2 regions of the Stenotrophomonas sp. SMYL41 genome follow, and region 1 is predicted to be linked to the other one. Evidence: riboswitches for the same ligand, from Rfam matches in the RefSeq annotation. Region 1 holds a riboswitch; the other holds the start of a gene.
What was found. Region 1 has a riboswitch for cobalamin ahead of btuB (TonB-dependent vitamin B12 receptor). Riboswitches for the same ligand answer to the same signal wherever they lie in the genome.
Positions count from the first base shown of each region.

Region 1 (11,062 bases):
GATGACGACGCGACGCATCAGAAGCTCCCGGTTTCAGTGAACAGGCCGACGCGCAGGTCGCGCGCGCTGTAGATTTCGCGATCATCCACGTACATGCGGGCGTCCGACTGGGCCATCACCAGCTTGCGGTTGATGACCCGGCTGATGTCGATCTCGTAGCGCACCCGCTTGGCCTCCGGCAGGACCTGGCCGGTGAACTTCACCTCGCCGCAGCCCAGTGCGCGGCCCTTGCCCGGGGCGCCCAGCCAGGTCAGGAAGAAGCCGGTCAGCTGCCACATGGCATCCAGGCCCAGGCAGCCGGGCATCACCGGGTCACCGATGAAGTGGCAGCCGAAGAACCACAGGTCCGGGCGGATATCCAGCTCGGCGCGTACCATGCCCTTGCCATGCGGTCCGCCGTCCTCGCGGATGTCGGTGATGCGGTCGAACATCAGCATCGGATCGTTGGGCAAACGGCCGGCGGCGGTGCCGAACAGTTCACCGCGTGCGCTGGCCAGCAGCTGTTCGCGGTTGAACGCGTGGAGACGGGTCATGAAGCACAATCCTGGAAGCGGGGAAACGGGAAAACAAGTCCTCGAGGATGCCCGTGGAAACTGTGCCGATCAAACATTTCAACCGTACGCAACCGTAGTGTTTTCAAGGGAATACGCGCATCCTGTTGATGTGCAACGACCATACTTCGGCGTGTGGCCCGTTCGGCACGCCCCCGCCTTTTCCGCCTGACATGACCCGACTGCGCAAGATCATCCACGTTGACATGGACGCGTTCTACGCGTCGGTGGAGCAGCGCGACGATCCGTCACTGCGCGGCAAGCCGGTGGTTGTGGCATGGCGCGGCGCACGCTCGGTGGTGTGCGCGGCCTCGTACGAGGCACGCGTGTTCGGCGTGCGTTCGGCGATGCCCGCCGTGCGTGCCGAGCGCCTGTGCCCGGACGCGATCTTCGTGCCGCCGGACTTCGCACGTTACAAGGCGGTGTCACAGCAGGTACGCGGGATCTTCCTGCGCCATACCGACCTGGTCGAGCCGTTGTCGCTGGACGAGGCCTACCTGGACGTGACCGAGCCGAAGAGCGGCATCGAACTGGCCACCGACATCGCCCGCACCATCCGTGCGCAGATCCGCGAGGAGACGAACCTGACCGCTTCAGCCGGGATCGCGCCGAACAAGTTCCTGGCCAAGATCGCATCGGACTGGCGCAAGCCCGACGGCCAGTTCGTGATTCCGCCGCAGCGGGTGGACGCCTTCCTGCTGCCACTGCCGGTGAACAGGGTGCCCGGCGTCGGCAAGGTGATGGAAGGAAAACTTGCCGCACGTGGCATCGTCACCTGCGGCGATCTGCGGCAGTGGGCCTTGATCGATCTGGAAGAGGCGTTCGGCAGTTTCGGTCGCAGCCTGTACAACCGTGCGCGCGGCATCGACGAGCGGCCGGTGGAGCCGGACCAGCAGGTGCAGTCGATCTCCTCGGAGGACACCTTCGCCGAGGACCTGCCGTTGGAAGACCTCGGCGAAGCGATCGTGCAGCTGGCGGAGAAGACCTGGAATGCCACGCGCAAGACCGAGCGTGTCGGCCACACCGTGGTGCTGAAGCTGAAGACCGCGCAGTTCCGCATCCTCACCCGCAGCTTCACTCCGGAGCGCCCGCCCGAGTCGATGGAAGAACTGCGCGACATCGCCCTGGCCCTGCGTGCCCGCGTCGACCTGCCAGCGGAGACCCGCTACCGGCTGGTCGGCGTCGGACTCGGCGGCTTCCGCGAAAAGGAACCGGTGGTGCAGGGGGAATTGTTCGAGCACGACATGAACAATCCCACAGATACCTAATCATCAAACAGTGGGGTCAGAGCCCGTTGCGTAGCAACGGGATCCGACCCCGTGCCGGCCAACGGTCGGCACCCACCATCAGCAGCAGGTTCCGACAGTTAGCGGGAAACTATCGAAGGCGGGGGGGGGGGGGGGGGGGGGGGGGGGGGGGGGGGGGGGGGGGGGGGGCGGCGCCCCCCCCCCCCCCCCCCCGCCCCGCCCCCCCCCCCCCCCCCCCCCCCCCCCCCCCCCCCCCCCCCCCCCCCCGCCCACCCTCAGGAAACCAGCTTCTGCTGTTGCTTCGGCTGTTGCTGTTGCCTCTGCGGGTGCAGGGTGCAGCCCTGCAAAAGAAAACCCCCTAGCTCATGGCCACTGCATCTCGCCCTTGGCCACCTTCGCACTCAGTTCCAGCGATGCCACGCCGTCCAGCTTCGGGTAGCGCGCCTGCATTGCTTTCACCAGCGCCGCACTGTCCTTGGCCTTTGCCGTCTCGGCGTCGAACGCACGGATGTAGTCCGCGGTGAAGCGCAGCGCACTGGCATCCAGCGCCGCACCCGGCGCGTAATGCCCCGGCACCACCACCTTCGGCTTCAGTGCCTGCAGCCGCTGCAGGGTCTGCAGCCAGTCGGTGTGCGACTTCGGCGTCTGCGTGTCGGCCATCCACACGTGTTCACCGGCCACCACCGGAATGCCACCGACGATCGCGCGCAGCGACGGCACCCACAGCACCGTGCGGTCCGGGGTCGGGCCATCCAGGCCAATCAGCGGCAGGCGCTGGCCTTCCAGCTGCAGGGCATCGCCGTCCAGCACCTGCGGCACCACGATGCGCGCGGGCACGTCGGTACCCATCTTCGGCCCCCAGTAGGCCAGCTTGCCGGCCTGGGTCTGCTGGATGTGGGCGACGGTCTGCGCGGTGGCGACGATGCGTGCCTGCGGGAACGCGTCCTGCACGGTGGCCAGGCCGAAGTAGTAATCCGGATCACCGTGGCTGATGTAGATCGTGGTCAGCTGCTTGCCGCTGGCGCGGATCAGCGCGACCAGCTTGCGCGCGTCACTGGCACCAAACTGCGCATTGACCAGGATCGCGTCGTGGCGGCCTTCGATCAGCACCGAGGACACCGAGAACATCGCCTGCGGGCCGGGATGGAAGGTCTGCAGGTGCAATTGGGATTTCGTCGCCGTGGCCGGAGCGGCAGCGGCCGGCGCCGCCAGCAGCGGCGCACTGGCGAAGCCAGCGACAAGGGCGAGGGGAAGCAGCAGGGCAGCGGTACGCATCGGAATTCCTTGTGTAGCGCCGAGCCAATGCCCGGCTGCAGGTTCGCGTAGCGCCGAGCGCAGGCTCGGCACTACAAGGGACGCACGTGGATCAATACGCCGCGGTGATGATCTGCTTCGGGTACGCGTGCGCTTCCAGCTCAGCGACGAACGCGGCGCCGTAGTCGGCGTAGCTGATGCGGCTATGGCCGCTGGCATCGGCCAGGAGCGCCTTGGGCTGCACGCGGTACTGGCCACGCTCTTCACCCGGGCCGATTTCGGCGGCCGGCGAGAAGAAGGTCCAGTCCAGGTCATCCACCGCCTGCAGGCGGTTGAACGCTTCGCGGTGGGCCAGTGCGTACGGCTTGTAGGCCTCCGGGAAGGTGGGGGTATCGACCAGCTGCACGCCGGGGGCCACTTCCAGGCTGCCGGCACCACCGACCACCACCAGGCGCGGTACACCGGCCTTGCATGCGGCGGCGGCCAGTTGCGCGGCAACCTCGCCCACGCGTCCGATGTCATCGCCCGGGCGCGGGCCGTAGGCGCTGGCCAGTACGTCGTGGCCGGCGATGGCGGCGACCAGCGCGTCCAGGTCATCCAGCGAAGCGATCACCGGGTGGGCGCCGGCCAGCTCGGCCGGAAGGTCCTGTGCGCTGCGCACGATGACGGTGAGTTCGTGGCCGCGGGCCAGCGCGTGGCGGGCGATCTGGCGGCCGATGTTGCCGGTGGAACCAACGAGGGCGATCTTCATGGCAGGACTCCGTGGGGCGGTGTGGGGTGGGAATGGGGCCACTCTAGGCCGCTGCAGTCGATCGAAAAACAGCGTATAACGCGCTTGTTTGTTGCATGGATCGAGCATATGGACCGACTGACCGCCATGACCGTGTTCGTCGAAGTGGCCGAGCGCGGCAGCCTCACCGCTGCCGCCGAGGTGCTGGACATGTCGCGGGCGATGGTCAGCCGCTACCTGGCCGAGGTCGAGGGCTGGCTGGGTGCGCGCCTGCTGCACCGGACCACGCGCCGGGTCAGCCTGACCGGCCCGGGCGAGGCGGCGCTGGCGCGCTTCCGTCAGATGCTGGCGATTGGCGAAGAACTGCAGGGCGAGCTGGCCAGTGATGATCCCGAGCCGCACGGCACGCTGCGGGTGACTGCCAGCGTGTCGTTCGGGCAGAGCCACCTGGCGCGGGCGGTGGCCGGCTTTGTTGCGCGTCATCCGGCGGCACGCATCGAACTGCTGCTGGTCGACCGTACGGTGAACCTGGTGGAGGAGCGGGTAGACCTGGCGGTGCGTATCGCGCGCCAGATCGACCCCAGCCTGATCGCACGGCGGCTGGCCACCTGCCGCTCGGTACTGTGCGCGACGCCGTCCTACCTGCAGGCACGCGGCACACCGACCGCCCCCGAGCACCTGGCCGCGCACAACTGCCTGACCCATCACTACGTCGGCAGAAGCCTGTGGCAGCTGCACCGCGATGGCCGTTCGTTGTCGGTGGCGGTAGGCGGGAACATCAGTGCCAACGAGGCCTCGCTGCTGCTGGAGGCGGTGCGCGCCGGTGCCGGCATTGCCATGCTGCCGACCTACCAGGTGGCGCCGCTGCTGCGCAGTGGCGAGCTGATCGAACTGCTGCCCGGATTCAGCCTGGATGAGCTCGGCATTCATGCCGTGTACGCGTCGCGGCGCCAGCAGCCCGCTATCATGCGGCGATTCCTGGACTACCTGGCCGAGTGTTTCGCCAGCCCGGCCTTCCAGGATCTGGATTGGCGCCCACCGGGCAAGGAGAACACATGAACCATGGACAGGCCTTGATCGACCACAACCGTGCTGCCTGGGACCGCCAGGCCAGCGAAGTGCGCGAATGGTCGCGCCCGGTGGAGAGTTCAACCATTGCCGCCGCGCGCGAAGGCCGCTGGCAGGTGCACCTCACGCCCCGCGCGTTGCCACTGGACTGGCTGGGCGACGTGCGCGGCCGTCGCATCCTGTGCCTGGCCTCGGGCGGGGGCCAGCAGGCGCCGGTGCTGGCGGCGGCCGGCGCCGACGTCACCGTGTTCGACCTGTCCGACGGGCAGCTGGAACAGGACCGCCGGGTCGCTGCGCGCGACGGCCTGCAGCTGCGCACGGTGCAGGGCGACATGCGCGACCTGCACGTGTTCGCCAACGACAGCTTCGACGTGGTGTTCCACCCGATCTCCAACCTGTACGTGCCCGACGTGCGTCCGGTGTGGACCGAATGCCGCCGTGTGCTGGCGCGCGACGGGATGCTGATGGCCAGCTTCTACAACCCGGTGCTGTTCGTCGGTGCACGTGATCCGCAGCTGGATGCACAGGGCCTGATCCGGCCGCGGTACGCCATTCCCTATTCGGACCTGGAAGACCTGGCGCCGGCCGAGCGCGAGGCAAAGCTGGCCCGTGGCGATGCGCTGACCTTCGGCCACAGCCTGACCGAACTGATCGGTGGGCAGCTGGATGCCGGCTTCGTCATCGACCGCTTCATGGAAGACTGGCAGCCGCAGCCGCGCTTCCTGATCGACCGCTATCTGCCCACCTTCCTCGCCACCCGCGCACGCAGGATCGGCTGAGGCACAGCGGCAGAAGGGTCTGCGGAAAAAGCGGCGGCGTACAATGGACGGCCCCACGTTCAACAGGTGCCGTCCCTTGTCGTATCCCTATCCGCTGGTCGTGTTCGACCTCGATGGCACGCTGGTCGACAGCGCGGCTGATATCGCTGAAGCGCTGAACCGCACGCTGGAGGCCATCGGTGTGGCACGCGTGCCGGAAACCACGGTGCTCGGCTGGATCGGCGACGGTGTGCGCCGCCTGGTCGAACAGGCCGTGCATGCGGCCGGCCGCGAGGTCGACATGGGCGAAGTGATGCCGGTGTTCATGGTGCACTACCGTGAGTGCCTGCTGCGCAGCCCGCGCCTGTTCGATGGCGTGGCCGAGGCACTGGCCCAGCTGCGTGCACGCCATGTGCCGCTGGCAATCTGCACCAACAAGCCCGAAGCGCTGGTGCCACCGCTGCTGCAGCACCTGGGCATCGGTGATGCGTTCGCGCTGATACTGGGCGGCGATTCGCTGCCGCAGCGCAAGCCCAGCGGTGAGCCACTGCGACACATCGCCGCGCACTTCGGGTTGCCGGTGGATGCCTGCCTGATGGTGGGCGATTCGCTGACCGACTACCGTGCCGCCGAAGATGCCGGCATGCCGATCGCGCTGGTGCGCTACGGCTATCCGCGCGGCCTGGACCTGGCCACCGCGCATGCGGTGGCGGTGATCGACGACCTGCGTGAGCTGCCGGGGTTGGCCACGGGCATTCCGGTATAGAGCCGAGCCCACGCTCGGCTCACAGTAGATCGACGCCATGCGTCGATGGCGTCAGGATGCGCCGGGCAATGCCCGGCGCATTTCCTTACTTCGGCTGGTAACGCACGCTCAGCTGGTACTCGCGGCCGGGCTGGTTGAACCACGCCACCGTCTCGTAGCGGCGGTCGAACACGTTGGCGGCACGCGCCAGCAGCGACCATTCCGGCGTCAGCGCGTACTCGGCGCGCAGGTCCAAGGTACCGTAGCCGCCAACCTTCACCGCGTTGGCGGCATCGTCATAACGCTTGCCCGCACCCTGCAGGGTCAGGCCGGCGCGGAAACCGCCGAAACGACGGTCGATGTCCAGGCGTGCGGTCTGCTGTGCACGGCGCGGCAGCCAGTTGTCGAACTGGGTGCTGCCGTGGGTGCGGTTGCGCGGGTCGGTGTAGCTCAGCTGCGCGTTGATGTCGAAGCCGGCCAACAGCACGCCGCCGGTCAGCTCGGCGCCACGGATGCGCGCCTTCTCCACCTGCTGCATTTTCATGGTGGACGCATCGTAGGTGATCAGGTCATCGATGCGGGTCTCGTACACGTCCAAGCCCCAATGCCAGCCCTGGCCCTGCTGTGAAACCCCCAGGTTGGCGCTCTTGGACTTCTCCGGCTTCAACGTCGGCACGCCGCTCCACGGGTCGTACAGGTCGCTGAAGGTCGGTGCCTTGAACGCGGTGCCGTAGCTGGCATTGACACGCAGGCCGTGCTCCAGCTGCATCGCCCAGCCGAGGCTGCCAGTGGCATGGTTGCCGAACTGCTGGTTGTCGTCGTTGCGCGCGCTGGCCTGCAGCTGGTGGCGGCCGAAGCGGCCCTGGTACTGCACGAACACGCCGGTGTTGCGGCGGCTGTCGACGAGATACCCGGCGCTGCTGCCATCCAGATTGTCTTCGCTCCAGTCCACGCCGGTGCTCAGCAGCTGGCCTTCGGCCAAGGTGATGTCACCCTGCAGCGAGGCGCTGTCGCGATGGGTCTGCGCGCTGCCGCGGGCACCGAAGTCGCCGAAGTTGTCCGACTCGTTGTCGCTGCGGCCGACATTGGCAGTGAAGGCCAGGCGTTCGGATGGGGTGTAGCGCACCTTGCCGGCCAGCACCTGCTGGCGGGTTTCCGAGTAGTTGTAATAGCCGTCGTAGTGGTTCTTGCCGTCGGCGCGCAGCGCGCTGCCTTCCACGTTCCACTGGTCGTTGAAGGTGTAGCCGCCACGCAGGCTCTTGGACAGGTTGCGGTAGCCATCGCGGTCGGGTTCGTCGGCGAAGCAGCCGGTGAACAGCGTCGCCGAGCCGCGACAGGCGTCGATGCCATCGGAATGCTGGTAGGCGATGTCGGCGCCGAACCAGCCGCGTTCGGTACCGCCGCCGATGCCGCCGCTGGCTTCGCGCAGGCCGTTGCTGCCGCCACCGAGCTGGAAGTGCGGAGCAAAATCGCCCTGGTTGCGGCGGGTGAAGATCTGGATCACGCCCCCGATGGCGTCGGCGCCGTACAGGCTGGACTGCGGGCCGCGCACGATTTCCACGCGCTCGATCTGCGCCAGCGGCAGGTCCTGGTACATGGCCAGGCCGAGGTCGGCGCTGTTGATGCGCACGCCGTCGACCAGCACCACGGTGTGGCCCGAGTTGGTGCCGCGCAGGAACAGCGAGCTCTGCTTGCCGAGCCCGCCGGCATTGGCCAGGTTGATGCCGGCGCGGCCACGCAGCAGCTCCTGCAGCGAGGTGGCCTGGCTGGATTCGATCTGCGCGCGATCGATCACCTGTGCCGGCGCGATGCTGTCCTGCAGGGCGATCGGGGTGCGGGTGGCGGTGACCAGGATCTGGTCGAGCGCGGTGGTGTCATCGGCGGCCTGGGCCAGCGCGGGCAGGGCGGCCAGCACGGCCAGGGACAGCATTCGGGACTGCAGCTTCATGGGGGACTCCAGGTGCCACGCACGCCCGCGTGGCGAAGGGGAGGAGCCGCGAAGGCAGGCATGCGCCGACGCCGCAGCGCAGGCTGCGGTCATCCAGCGCCATGCCCACCGCATCGCGACCTGAGGCTTCCGGGCCGGTCTCCGGGCTTGCCGCCGGGTGGCGCGAGGCCACCGTCCAGGCGCCTTCCCATGCCTGCGGCACAGTGGTGTTGTTGCCTGGAACTGACGTGCTTACCGTTGCGGGGGCAGCGCCGGCATGGCGTTGAATCACGCGTCACCGGCTTCCCGTTTCAACCTGCCGGCCGTGGCCGCAGGTCACCTGGAAGTGCGCGCAGTCTACGGCATCGAAGGCGGCCCGTAGCGTCGAGCCTGCTCGACTGCCTTTGCCGTGCCTTTAGAATGGTCCCTCGATCCCGTGGTGCCGTTGCCGATGTCCGCCTGTTTTCCGCTGTTCCCGCGTTGCCCGTACAGGACGCGTGCATGATCCTCGACCTGGTCCGCCATGCCGGCAACGGTCGCGATGAGTTCCTCGATGGCCGCAGCGATCCACCGCAGCTGGCCCGCCTGCCGCAGGAACTGGTCGACGCCTACGCTGCGCAGCCCTGGGAGCGGGTGATCAGTTCGCCGCGGCTGCGCTCGCTGCACACGGCGATGGCCCTGGCCACCCCGCGCGGGCTGGACGTGGAAGCGGACGAGGAATGGGAAGAGCTGGATTTCGGCGATTGGGACGGGCAGTCGCTGTTCGACCTGCCGGAGGACGCGCTGGCGGCCTTTCACGCCGATCCGCATGCATTCCCGCCACCGAATGGTGAAAGCTGGGGCCACTTCGAGCGGCGCATCGCGCGCGCGCTGGATCGCCTGCTTGATGTTGACGATCCGGTGCCGACGCTGGTGGTCAGCCATGGTGGTCCACTGCGCATGGTGCTGTCACAGGTCTGCGGCCTGCCGATGTCACTGTGCTGGGCACTGCGCATCGATCACGGCACCCGCCTGCGGGTGTGGGTGGAACGCGGTGAGGTCGGGCTGGTGGGCGAGCTGCTGGAACTGCAGCAGCCCTGACCCGACGGTAGTGCCGGCCGCTGGCCGGCTTCCTCAGGAACGCTGCAAAGATCGTGCAGGTGGCGGCCCGCGGCCGGCACTACCCGTCAGTCCTCGTCGGCGTGCTCGGCCACGCTGTCTTCCGCGTCATCGTCGGCGTCGAAGCGCTGCTCATGCACCGGACCCGACGCCGGGCCGGCCGCCTTCAGCGGGTGCGCGGCGATGCGCGCTTCGTAATCCTGCACCAGCGCCTCACGCTGCGGCTCGCTCAGTTCCTGCCAGTGGCAGTCCAGCAGCGCGCCTTCCAGCGAGTACAACAGGTTCAGGCTGGGCTTGAAGCCCGCGCGCTTGACCTTGACGAAGGCGCCGACCGCACCGATTGCAACCAGGTCCTCGCGGCTGCGCAGGCCGACCTGGCGCAGCCACGCCGCACTCTTCGGGCCGATGTTGCGCAGCTTCGGTGCGCTCATCCCAGCGCCTCGACGAACACGCGGGCGATGGCTTCCAGGCCGGCCTGGTCATCGGCATCGAAGCGGCCGACCTTCGGGCTGTCGATGTCGAATACGCCGATCAGTTCATCACCACGCAGCAGCGGCACCACCAGTTCCGAGCGCGAGGCCGAATCGCAGGCGATGTGGCCGGGGAAGGCATCGACGTCGTCCACGCGCTGGGTCACGCGCTGGCTGGCGGCGGCACCGCACACGCCCTTGTCCAGCGGGATGCGCACGCAGGCCGGCAGGCCCTGGAACGGGCCGACCACCAGCTCCTTGCCATCGTACAGGTAGAAGCCCACCCAGTTCAGGTCGGGCAGGGCGTGGTAGACCAGTGCGGAGAGGTTGGCCGCGTTGGCGATGCGGTCGGACTCGGCGTAGACCAGGCCACGGGCCTGTTCCAGCAGCTGGGCGTATTGTTCCGGCTTGCTGCCGGTAAGCGAGGCATTGGCGAACATGCCCGCAGTCTAGCAAGCACGCCGGGCCGGCGATAATGCACGCCCTGTCGTCCCGTTGGAGCCCATCGATGCCGCTGCCCGCCACGCTGCCGCCCGCCCTGTTCGTTACTGGCACCGATACCGAGATCGGCAAGACTGCAGCCAGCACCGCGCTGCTGCATGCACTGCGCCGGCGCGGCCTGCGCGCGGTAGGCATGAAGCCGGTGGCCAGCGGCAGCGAAGACCTGGGGCAGGGCCTGCGCAACGAAGACGCGCTGGCCCTGCAGGCAGCCAGCTGGCCGGTGCCGGACTACGCCGACCTGAACCCGTATGCGCTGCGGCAGCCGCTGGCACCGGAACTGGCCGCTGCCGAGGATGGCGTGCAGGTGGAGCTGGCGCCGATCGTGGCCGCGTTCGCGCGACTGCGCGCGCAGGCCGATGTCGTGGTGGTGGAGGGCGTTGGCGGTTGGCTGGCGCCGGTCTCGGCCACGCTGGACCAGCTGGACCTGGTACGTGCACTGCGGCTGCCGGTGCTGCTGGTGGTGGGCATGCGGCTGGGCTGCGTCAACCACGCGCGACTGACTGCGCAGTCGCTGCAGGCCAGCGGCGTGGAGTGCCTGGGCTGGATCGGCAACCACATCGACCCGGCGATGCAGCGCCAGGACGAGAACATCACCACGCTGCAGCAGCGCCTGCCGATGCCGTGCTGGGGGCGACTGCCTTATCTGTCGGGAGCGGATGGCGAAGCGCTGAGCGCGCACCTGCTCGAATGATCCTGGGTAGTGCCGGGGGGGG
Region 1 is NZ_JAWIRX010000024.1:48,476-59,537, forward strand. Features, by position in the region: gene fabB (beta-ketoacyl-ACP synthase I) at 1-18, opposite strand, end outside; gene fabA (3-hydroxyacyl-[acyl-carrier-protein] dehydratase FabA) at 18-533, opposite strand; gene dinB (DNA polymerase IV) at 725-1,819, shown strand; gene V3B30_RS20730 (MBL fold metallo-hydrolase) at 2,162-3,073, opposite strand; gene V3B30_RS20735 (NAD(P)H-binding protein) at 3,165-3,803, opposite strand; gene V3B30_RS20740 (LysR family transcriptional regulator) at 3,912-4,841, shown strand; gene V3B30_RS20745 (class I SAM-dependent methyltransferase) at 4,838-5,629, shown strand; gene gph (phosphoglycolate phosphatase) at 5,706-6,374, shown strand; gene btuB (TonB-dependent vitamin B12 receptor) at 6,460-8,301, opposite strand; cobalamin riboswitch at 8,416-8,639, opposite strand; gene V3B30_RS20760 (histidine phosphatase family protein) at 8,782-9,360, shown strand; gene V3B30_RS20765 (TfoX/Sxy family protein) at 9,447-9,809, opposite strand; gene V3B30_RS20770 (GAF domain-containing protein) at 9,806-10,288, opposite strand; gene bioD (dethiobiotin synthase) at 10,357-11,040, shown strand.

Region 2 (11,062 bases), on a different contig from region 1:
GTGCATCCGCTTTCGCAGCGGTGGGCAGTCGTAGAAGAACATCCGGTAGAGATCCCGCCGCTCGCAACCTGACGAGGCCAGGTGGGCGAGCGCCCACCGATGCGCCACTTCTGCGGCACGCTCAGCGTTGCTGGCGTTGTGAGGTTCAATCCGGCGGAACCGCTTAACGAAGTAACCGCCATCGATCAGGATCGCTGTTGGCATGCCTTTGCCCTTCCGATTCCACCCAGTAAAAAGCCCCCGGTTCGGCCGTCCCGCGATCTGTAGGGGGGCGTACTTGGAGGGCTGGATCGAGTTCATTGTGTTGCCGCAGGCTGCGGCCGGCAAGCGGCAGAGGCGACATTCTCAGCATTGGTATCCCGCACCCGGCGACGTAGCGTCCACTGAGCGGCGGTGGTGGCTCAGATGATCGCGATCCCCGCCTTGCTCAGCGCCTCGCGCACCATTGCGTCGTTGGCGTCGGTCACCGGCCTGGTCAGCTTCCACAGGAACTTCACCCGGAAGCCGGACTTCACCGCGTCCTGTGCGCTCCACAGCACGCAGTAGTCGCGGGCCAGGCCGCACACGTGCACTTCGCGGATGCGGCGCTCGTGCAGCCAGCCTGCCAGACCGGTAGCTGGGCGCTCGCCATCGGGGCCATGGTTCTCGCGGAAGGCGCTGTACGAATCCACCTGTTGGCGCGTGCCCTTGCGCAGGATCAGATCGGCCACGGTCCAGTCCAGGCCCGGGTGCAGGGCGGCACCGGCGCTGCCCTGTACGCAGTGGTCGGGCCACAGGGTCTGCGGCTGCGCGTGCAGCAGGATGGTCTCGAACGGGCGCCGGCCGGGGTACTGGCTGGCAAACGAGGCATGGTCGGCCGGGTGCCAGTCCTGGGTCGCCACCACGGTGCGGTAGCGGTGCTGCGCCAGCAGATCGGCAATCGGTGCCACCAGCGCATCGCCCTGGTCGCAGGCCAGCGCGCCACCGGGCATGAAGTCCGGCTGCAGGTCGATCACCAGCAGGGCGACGTCGGCGGGCAGGGCGGTCATGGCAGTTCCGGCACAACAGAAGGGGCGACCAGCGTGGCCGCCCCATGCCTGGACGTCAATCGCCCTGCGGCGTTTCAGCGTCCTGCCCGTAGTACAGCAGGCCGATCCTGATCCGTTCGCGGCCGTTCTCGCGGCGGTGGCGGTTGGCATCGCGCAGCGAGTACACGCAGCCGCAGTACTCCTGCTGGTAGAACTGCTCGCGCTTGCTGATCTCGATCATGCGGCTGGCACCACCGCCCTTGCGCCAGTTGTAGTCCCAGTACTGCAGGCCTTCATAGCGCGACGCGGCGCGGATGCCGCAGTCGTTGATCTGCGCCATGTTCTTCCAGCGCGAGATGCCCAGTGACGAGCTGATGGTGTCGTAGCCATGCTCATGCGCGTACAGCGCGGTGCGCTCGAAGCGCATGTCGAAGCACATCGTGCAGCGGATGCCGCGCTCGGGCTCGTTCTCCATGCCGCGCGCGCGGCTGAACCAGTTGTCGGTGTCGTAGTCGCAGTCGATGAACGGGATGCCGTGCTGCTCGGCGAAGCGGATGTTCTCCTGCTTGCGCAGCTCGTACTCCTTCACCGGGTGGATGTTGGGGTTGTAGAAGAAGATCGCGTAGTCGATCCCGGAAGCGGTGATCGCCTCCATCACTTCGCCGGAACAGGGCGCGCAGCACGAATGCAGCAGCAGGCGCTTGCCGTCGGCGGGCAGGGTCAGGGTGGGGCGTTGGGGCTGGGTCATCGTCAGGTACCGCATGGGCCGCCGGCAACGGCGGTGGCCCACGCATCAGTGCATGGGTGAACGGGTCTGGCCGGATACCGTGAACAGGACGCGCGCGGCCACACCGCCTGCACGCGCAGGACGACGACGGCCCCGGCAACCTCCCCGCGGAGATTCCAGGTCGAGTCAGGGGACGGTCGTGTCCCCCGGCCGGGGCCGGTATTCGGGCTGATGGACACGGGCCGCAGCCCACCTACTACCCGCCGCTTCCCAGGCATGCGCCCAGTGCTGTTGGCAGGATTCGTTTCCATTCACCGCTGCGGGGCAGCTCCGGAATGGGCGCGCCAGGCGCCTTCACCAGATTCCCGTTTAAATCCTTCCCCGCGCCGGAGCGATGGGAGGGATACCTTCGGCGTGTGCAAAGTGGACCTGTTGGCCGCGCGGGTCAAGGGGCACCGGGGTCGGATCCCGCTGCCACGCAGCGGGCTCTGACCCCGGTCGGGATGCACCTTCAACGCGCCGCCGCCGCCCGGGCGCGGATGTCGTCCATCCGCTGGTCGTGCAGCAGGTGGCCGTTCTCCCACACGGTCACCATCGCGTCCTCGAAGCCGGTCGGCAGCGTTTCGTCACCGCTGGGGGGCAATGCCACCGTGTGCAGGCTGCCGTCATCCAGGCGCCGCAGCAGGCGCATGCGGCCGCGCTTGCTGGTCTTGCCGGCGTCGGTGATCGGGTCCTTGTAGACATCGATCCACTCGCCGTCCACCCGTGCGGCCGAACACTTCAGCGCGAACTTCTGGGTATCGCGGTCCAGCCGCTGCAGCAGCGCACCGCCCATGCCGAAGGCCACGTTGTCGGCGGCGTAGCTGTTGTCGGTGATGCGCTGCAGGATCGCCCGGATGGTGTCCGGATTGATGCCATCGCCCTGGATCACCCGCACGTGGTTGAGCACGCGATAGCCCTTGCCGTTGAGGCTGTGGCCGAAGGCTTCATCCAGCCGGCGCAGGCTTTCGGCCACCACCTCCACCGGGTCGCCCGAGTCGGGGCGGATGACCAGGGTGGCGCCCGAGGCCACCACCTCATCACGCAGCGTCGTGCCCCAGTGCTCGCTGATCGCGCGGTAGATGTCATAGCTGTCCGACACCACCGCCACGATCGCACCGGGCTTGCCGAACTGGCGCAGCATGTTGCGGTAGGCGTCCACCTCGCGCTCGCGGCCCCAGCTGGTGATGGTGCTGTGCTCGGCGGCGGGGATCGAATAACCGGCCATTGGCGCGTGATAGTGCGCGCGCGCCAGGCACAGGGCCGATACGGTATCGGTGCCGAGGAAGTTGACCAGATGTGCGGCACCGCCCAGCGCCGCCGATTCCAGGCTCGATACACCGCGGGCGCCGAAGTCGTGCAGCTTGAACGGCAGCTGCCCCTGCGGGTCGTCGCTGGTCTGCTGCAGGAAGCCGGCGATGGTCTGTCGCGCATGCCAGCTGATGGTGGCCACGGTGACCGGGTACCACACGCGCAGCAGCAGGGTTTCCAGGTACGAGGGCACCCAGAACGCGGCCGGATCGGTCGACTCGATGGTCATCAGCGCTTGGTGCGTGGGCACCACGCTGCCCTCGGGCACGGCGCGGATGCGCACCGGCAGGTGGCCGCCCAGGCGGTCGACGATGTCGCGCCAGCCGGCCTCGTTGAACGGTTCGCCATGGGCGGCGAATACCGCAGCGGCGTCGTCGATGTCGGCGTGGGTGACCGGCCGCGCCAGGGCGTCCTTGAGGATCGCCTGCAGGCCGAAGAACACCGTGCGATCGTGCAGGCCGCCACGTGATTCCACGTAGAAGAACGTGGCATCGGTACCCGGCGGGTACTGCAGCCAATGGCTGGCCTTGTAGCTGTCGGTGTTGAGGAGAAGATTATCGAGGTAGTGCATGACGGAAGCTCCTTCGCGTCGAATGGCACCGGCGGTCTATCCGCCAGTGGGGAGGCCGGGCAGGTCAGCCGCGGCCGAGGAAATACTCCAGGATGTGCAGGTGGTCTTCGAACAGCTGCGGGCCCATGTCCAACGCTTCACTCACCGGTATCCAGCGCGCCTTGTCGGCGTCGTCGCCGCCGCGAACCGGCGGCAGTTCGCCGGCCGGGAATTCGAAGTGGAAACCGTGGGTAATGGTGCGGCCGCGCTGGCTGCGGTCGGGGTGGTCGAACACCTGCTGGCCCTTCAGCGAACCCTTCAACACCGGCAGCGGAATCTTCAGCCGGGTTTCCTCGCGCAGTTCGCGCAGGCAGCTGTCGAGCAGGCTCTGCTCCTGGCCGACGAAGCCGCCGGGCAGCGCCCACAGCCCCTTGCCGGGTTCCGAGCGGCGCCGCACCAGCAGCACGTGGCCCGAATGCACCACCACCGCATCGGTGGTGACGAAGGTGGGCGCATACGGCGCATCCTTCCAGGCGGCCTTGTACTGTTCGATGAAGCGGTACTCGGCCACCAGCTGGCCATAGGCGGGCGCGCTCTTGCGGAACGCTTCGAGCATGTCGTACACCGGCGCCGGCACGTTGCCACGCAGCATTAGCAGCGCGCCGTGGAAGTCGACGTCGCCGGCTTCGAACAGGTAGCGCCGCAGCTCGGTGGCCGACAGGGTGGCGGTGTGCTGCACGTCCACCAGCGGCCACTGCGGGAATTCGCGCAGGTAGTAGCTGGAGGCGTCCTTGTCCATGCCGATCAGGCCAACCTTCGCATCGGCGGCGGCACCGTCGTTACGCAGCGCTTCGGCCACCTGTCGCTGCACGCTCGCGATCCACTGCGCTTCGTTGTACAGGTGGTCGCGCAGCGGGCGGATCAGCAGGCGGTCGGTGTGGCCATCGAGGGCGGCCTGGATCATCACGGCGCGTTCGGCCACGGTCCAGGGATTGCGCAGGCTGCGGGGGGTATCGGCAGAACCGACCAGGAAGATCAGCTTGCGGGCCCGGCTCAGGGCCAGGCGGGCAACGGCGGCGTGGCCGTTGTGGAAGGGCTCGAATCGCCCGATGAAGACGAGATAGTCGAATTCCATGAGAATCCCTCATGTCGTTGTGGCAGCCGCGGGTCTGTCCCTTGGCTTGCTGCAGATGCTACGCCGATGGTGGGGCGGGTCAAGCCTGCAGGCATTCCTTCGGCTGAACACCGAAGATTCCTGCCCGGACTGCGCTGCTGTTCTCAGGCCCTGAGAAGCCTCTGCGCCATACTGGCACCCACGCGGCGGACGGCATGCTCGGGGGCAAGACAGTGGCGGACAAGTACTGCGATCTGGTCATGAAAGGCGGTATCACCAGCGGCATCGTGTACCCCAATGCGGTACTGGCGCTGGCGCGCGAGTATCGCTTCAAGAGCATCGGCGGCACCTCGGCGGGCGCCATTGCTGCGGCGGTGGCGGCCGCGGCTGCATGCGGTGATCGCCGCCAGCAGGCCGGCGAGCACCTGCCCGGCGATGCCGGCTACGGCGGGCTGTCGGCGGTGTCGGCGCAGCTGTCGCGGCGCGGCTTCATCTACAGCCTGTTCCAACCGGCGCGGGGCGCACGCGCCGCTTATCGGCTGCTGGTGGTGTTGACCGGCAACGCCGGCCTGCCGCGCAAACTGCTGTGCCTGGCCGTTGCCGTGTTCCAGATCGCACCGCTGGAAGTGCTGGTGTCGTTGACGCTGCTGCTTGGCCTGGGCTGGTGGGGTGGTGGCTGGAGCGGTGTGGCGGCTACCTTGCTGCCGTCGCTGCTGTGCGCCTACGGTGCCGGCGTGGCCGGGGCTGCGCTGCGGGTAGCGCGGGTGGCGCGGCGCAACCTGCTGGGCCTGTGCAGCGGCCTCGGCCGCGATGCACGCACGCCAGCATTGACCGAGTGGCTGCACGAGTGCCTGCAGCAGCTGTCCGGCAAGCCGCTGGATGCGCCGCTGACCTTCGCCGACCTGCAAGATGCGCCGCGCTATGCAGGAGAGCCGGACGGCCCGCACGCGATCAGCCTGCAGATGATCACCACCTGCGTGTCGCACAACGAGCCGCGCACGCTGCCGCTCGGTGGTGCGCAGTTCTGGTTCCTGCGCGAGGAGTTCGAGCAGCTGTTCCCCGCCAGCGTGGTGCAGTGGCTGGTGACGCAGGCCGGCCCGCCGCTGGAGGTCGAAGGGCGGCGGTACTACCACCTGCCACAGGGGCCGAAGCTGCCGGTGCTGGTGGCCACGCGCATGAGCCTGAGCTTCCCGCTGCTGATCAGCGCGGTGCCGCTGCATGAGCCCTCACGCCGCGAGCGCCGTTGTGAACCGACCGCGCCTGCGGCCGACCAGGAGCACAACGTGGCCGACAGCATGGAAGGGCTGACCAGTGCCGGCCAGGCCTGCGGCCCGGTGATCACCGCGTTCCGCATCTGCTGGTTCTCTGATGGTGGCATCAGCAGCAACTTCCCGATCCACCTGTTCGACGCCGCCCTGCCGCGCTGGCCAACCTTCGCCATCAATCTGGTCTACCCGCAGCATGCCGAAGACGTGAGCCACGGCAGCAGTGGCCGCCAGGCGCTGGAACATGCCGTGTTCCTGCCCACCGAGAACCGCCACGGCTGGCAGCGCACCTACCAATCGATCGCCACGCCGCTGGCCGCTGCTGAACTGGGTCGTTTCCTGTTCGCGGTGGTGGCGACCATGCAGAACTGGCGCGACCTGCTGCAGGCGCGCGCGCCGGGCTACCGCGACCGTATCGTGCATGTCAGCCTGCAGGGCGACGAAGGCGGGATGAACCTGGACATGCCGCAGGAGGTGCTGACCCGCATCGCCGACAAGGGCAGCCTGGCCGGTGCGCGCTTCTGTTCGTTCTCGTTCGAGAACCACTACTGGATCCGCTGGCGCAACCTGGCCTCGGCCTACCAGCGCTACACGCTGGAAGTGGCACGCACCGACGACCCGGCACAGCAGGTGCTGGCCTACCGCGCGGCGTACGCGATGGTCGCCCGCGGTGAACCGGCACCACCGTCGTACAAGCTGGGCTCGGAAGACAAGCGGCTGGCCTCGCAGCAGCTGTGGGGGTTGATGGTTGAACAGGGACGTACCTGGGATGACCTCGGCCCCGACCTGACCGACGGTGCACCGCGTCCGCTGCCGCAGATGAAGGTGACGCCGATCTACTGAGCCGGTCCTCAGTAGATCCACGCCATGCGTGGATCTACCGTATCGACCAAGGTCGACACCCACCAGGTCAATACGTCGTTCCGACAGATGGCATGAACGTTTCGAAGGCGGGGGGGTGTCAGGTTGCGGGGTGTCCGCGGCATGGATGCCGCGGCCAAGCCCCCAGGGATGGGTTCACGGCGTCCCCGCAATCTGACACTGCCCCGCCATCCGACAGCACACCAGCTTTTGACGTTGCTTCGGCTTTTGCTGTTGCCTCTGCAGGTGCAGGGCGCAGCCCTGCCGAACCCCCTACCGCCCCGGCAACTGCGCGAACGCGCGCTGCATGCAGTCCTCGCGCGGGCATACCCGGCACCCCGGGCCGATTGATACCGAGTTGCCCGGGCTCTGCACATCCAGCCCCAATGAATACACCAGCCGCTCGGCATGCTGCAGATCGCAGCCCAGCGCCACCGCGAAGGTCTTGCGCGGCTGGCCATGGCCGACCGGACCGCTGCTGACCTGCCGCGCCAGCCAGAAATGGCGACGCCCATCGGGCATGCGCGCCGTCTGCGTCAGGATGCGGCCTGGCTGGTTGAACGCCTCGTAGACGATCCACAGCGGGCACGAACCGCCTACCTGCGAGAAATGGAAATCGGTGGCCGAATGGCGCTTGGACACATTGCCGGCGCGGTCCACGCGGATGAAGAAGAACGGCAGGCCTGGCGCACTGCGCCGTGCCAGCGTGCTCAGCCGATGGCAGACCGCTTCGAAGCCGACGCCGAACTGGTGCGCCAGCAGTTCGATGTCGTAGCTGCTGGTTTCGGCGGCGCGCAGGAAGCGCATGTACGGCATCACCAGCGCGCCGGCGAAATAGTTGGAAAGACCGATCCGCGCCTGCGCGATGCGCGCGTCATCGGTGAAGCCGGCGCGCGCCACCACCGCATCGATCTGCGGCAGGTAACCGTGCAGCGCCAGTTCGGCCGCCATCTGGAACGCCTGCTGGCCGGGCTCCAGGTAATCGGGCAGCCACAGCCGCCGCGCACCGGCATCGTATTGCCGCTTCTCGCGCCCGGCCTGAAGGGCGGCCACTTCCACCAGCACGCCATGGCGGTCGGCCAGCAGCTGGCGCAGCCGCGGCGCCACGTGCCCGGGCGACAACCCCCATTCGGTGAACAGCTGCTCGGCCAGCTCGTCCAGCTCGGGAATGTGGTTGTGCATGCGGTTGAAGAAGTCGCGGACCTGGTCGCCGGCCGGCAGGGTACTGCCAGCACCAGGCTCGCCCAGCTGGAATTCCAGTGCGGCGGCATGCTCGCGCAGCGCCAGGTGGCGGCGATGCAGGTCCAGCAGGGCGCGGCTGACCTGCGGCAGGTTGCCGGCCAGCGCGCGCAGTTCGGTGGCACTGACGTCGGCCAGGCCCAGGTCGCGCAGGGTCTCACCCAGCGCTTCCTGCAGTGCGGCGGGCTCATCCTCGTCGAACAGCGCCGAAACATCGCCCAATACCTCGCCCAGCTTCTTCTGCACCGCCGGCGTCAGTGGGCGCTTGTTGCGCTCGATCTGGTTCAGGTAGCTGGGCGACAGCCCCAACGCCCGTGCCAGATCAGCCTGGCTGTAGCCGCGCTGTTCGCGCAGCCGCAGCAGGCGCAGGCCAAGTTGTCGCTGGGGGGCTGAATAATTCACAGAATTAACATGAATCGTCTGGTGTGTTGGCCAGATTAAGCGGATTCAGCCCGGAAATCGAGATGAGTGCTGTGAATAATGCCAAGCATCTTTCGCACCCAGTGGGATTGTCGTCATGACTGTTGCAGCGCCCCGTATCCGCATGCTGATCGATGGCCAGTTCGTTGAATCGGCCACCTCCCACTGGCAGGACGTGATCAATCCGGCCACCCAGGACGTGCTGGCCAAGGTGCCGTTCGCCACCACCGGCGAAGTGGACGCTGCCGTCGCCGCTGCCAAGGAAGCCTTCAAGACCTGGCGCAAGACCCCGATCGGCACCCGCGCGCGCATCTTCCTGAAGTACCAGCAGCTGATCCGCGAGCACATGAGCGAGCTGGCCCACATCCTCACCGCCGAACAGGGCAAGACCCTGCCGGACGCCGAAGGCGATGTGTTCCGCGGCCTGGAAGTGGTCGAGCACGCCGCCGCCATCGGCAACCTGCAGCTGGGCGAGCTGGCCAACAACGTGGCCAATGGCGTGGACACCTACACGATCATGCAGCCGCTGGGCGTGTGCGCAGGCATCACCCCGTTCAACTTCCCGGCGATGATCCCGCTGTGGATGTTCCCGATGGCGATCGCCACCGGCAACACCTTCATCCTCAAGCCGTCCGAGCAGGACCCGATGGTCACCATGCGCCTGGTCGAGCTGGCGCTGGAAGCCGGCATTCCGAAGGGCGTGCTGAACGTCGTCCACGGCGGCGAGGAAGTGGTCAACGCGATCTGCGACCACCCGGACATCAAGGCCGTCTCGTTCGTCGGTTCCACCCGCGTCGGTACCCACGTCTACAACCGTGCGTCGCTGGCCGGCAAGCGCGTGCAGTGCATGATGGGCGCCAAGAACCACGCCGTGGTGCTGCCGGACGCCAACAAGGAGCAGACCCTCAACGCGATGGTCGGTGCCGCCTTCGGTGCCGCGGGCCAGCGTTGCATGGCTGCCTCCACCCTGGTGCTGGTGGGTGAAGCACGCAACTGGGTGGAGGACCTGGTGGCCAAGGCCAAGACCCTGAAGGTCAGCGGCGGCACCGTGGCCGGCACCGATGTGGGCCCGGTCATTTCCTGCAGCGCCCGCGAGCGCGTGGAAGGCCTGATCGCCTCGGGCGTGGAGCAGGGCGCCAAGCTGGTGCTGGACGGCCGCAAGCCGCAGGTCGATGGTTTCGAGAAGGGCAACTTTGTCGGCCCGACCATCTTTGCCGGTGTCACCACCGACATGCGCATCTACCAGGAAGAGATCTTCGGGCCGGTGCTGGTCATCCTCGAAGCGGAGACGCTGGAAGAGGCCATCGCGATGGTCAACAGCAACCCGAACGGCAACGGCACCGCACTGTTCACCCAGTCCGGCGCCGCCGCGCGCAGGTTCCAGGAAGACATCGACGTCGGCCAGGTCGGCATCAACGTGCCGATCCCGGTGCCGGTGCCGCTGTTCTCGTTCACCGGTTCGCGCGCGTCCAAGCTGGGCGACCTGGGCCCGTACGGCAAGCAGGTGGTGCTGTTCTATACCCAGACCAAGACGGTCACCGCGCGCTGGTTCGATGACGAGACGTTGAGCCACGGCGTCAACACCACGATCAGCCTGAAGTAACGGCAGGAGCAGCCATGAGCCACTCGATGACGACGGAACTGGAAGAAGCGCAGCAGGCGTACCGCGAGGCGGCGCGCGACTTCGCACAGGCCGAACTGGCGCCGCACGCCGCGCGATGGGATGCGGAGGGCATCTTTCCGCGCGAGGCGATCGCCAAGGCCGGTGAACTGGGCTTCTGCGGTCTGTACATGGACCCGGAAGTGGGCGGCAGCGGCCTGAGCCGACTGGACGCCGCCGTCGTTATCGAGGAGCTCGCCAGCGTCGATCCGTCGACGGCGGCGTACATCAGCATCCACAACATGGCCTCGTGGATGGTGTCCACGTGGGGCCAGCCGGCACTGCGCGATGCGTGGGGTACCGACCTGTCTTCGGGCAACAAGCTGGCTTCGTACTGCCTGACCGAACCGGGCGCCGGTTCCGATGCGGCGTCGCTGAAGACCACCGCCCTGCGCGATGGCGACTTCTATGTGCTGAACGGCTCCAAGGCCTTCATTTCCGGCGCCGGTGCCACCGAGCTGCTGGTCGTGATGGCACGTACCGGTGGTGCCGGTGCCGGCGGTGTCAGCGCCATTGCGGTGCCGGCGGACCTGCCGGGCATCAGCTTCGGCCGCAAGGAAGAGAAGATGGGCTGGAACAGCCAGCCCACCCGTGGCATCACCTTCGAAAACGTCCGCGTGCCGGTCAGCCACCTTCTGGGAGAGGAAGGTGGCGGCTTCAAGCTGGCGATGAAGGGGCTCGATGGCGGCCGCATCAACATCGCCGCCTGCTCGCTGGGTGCGGCGCAGGGCGCGCTGGATGCCGCACGCCGCTACATGGGCGAACGCCGCCAGTTCGGCAAGGCGCTGGCCGAGTTCCAGGCACTGCAGTTCAAGCTGGCCGACATGGTCACCCAGCTGGTGGCTGCACGGCAGATGGTGCACACCGCC
Region 2 is NZ_JAWIRX010000009.1:87,445-98,506, reverse strand. Features, by position in the region: gene V3B30_RS12410 (NYN domain-containing protein) at 1-300, opposite strand, end outside; gene pncA (bifunctional nicotinamidase/pyrazinamidase) at 402-1,028, opposite strand; gene V3B30_RS12400 (epoxyqueuosine reductase QueH) at 1,084-1,755, opposite strand; cobalamin riboswitch at 1,931-2,160, opposite strand; gene V3B30_RS12395 (nicotinate phosphoribosyltransferase) at 2,246-3,655, opposite strand; gene V3B30_RS12390 (bifunctional nicotinamide-nucleotide adenylyltransferase/Nudix hydroxylase) at 3,720-4,775, opposite strand; gene V3B30_RS12385 (patatin-like phospholipase family protein) at 4,964-6,856, shown strand; gene V3B30_RS12380 (short-chain fatty acyl-CoA regulator family protein) at 7,148-8,515, opposite strand; gene V3B30_RS12375 (CoA-acylating methylmalonate-semialdehyde dehydrogenase) at 8,631-10,136, shown strand; gene V3B30_RS12370 (acyl-CoA dehydrogenase family protein) at 10,151-11,062, shown strand, end outside.
Region 2: it holds a riboswitch for cobalamin, as region 1 does, so the genes downstream of both, V3B30_RS12400 (epoxyqueuosine reductase QueH) here and btuB (TonB-dependent vitamin B12 receptor) in region 1, are expected to answer to the same signal.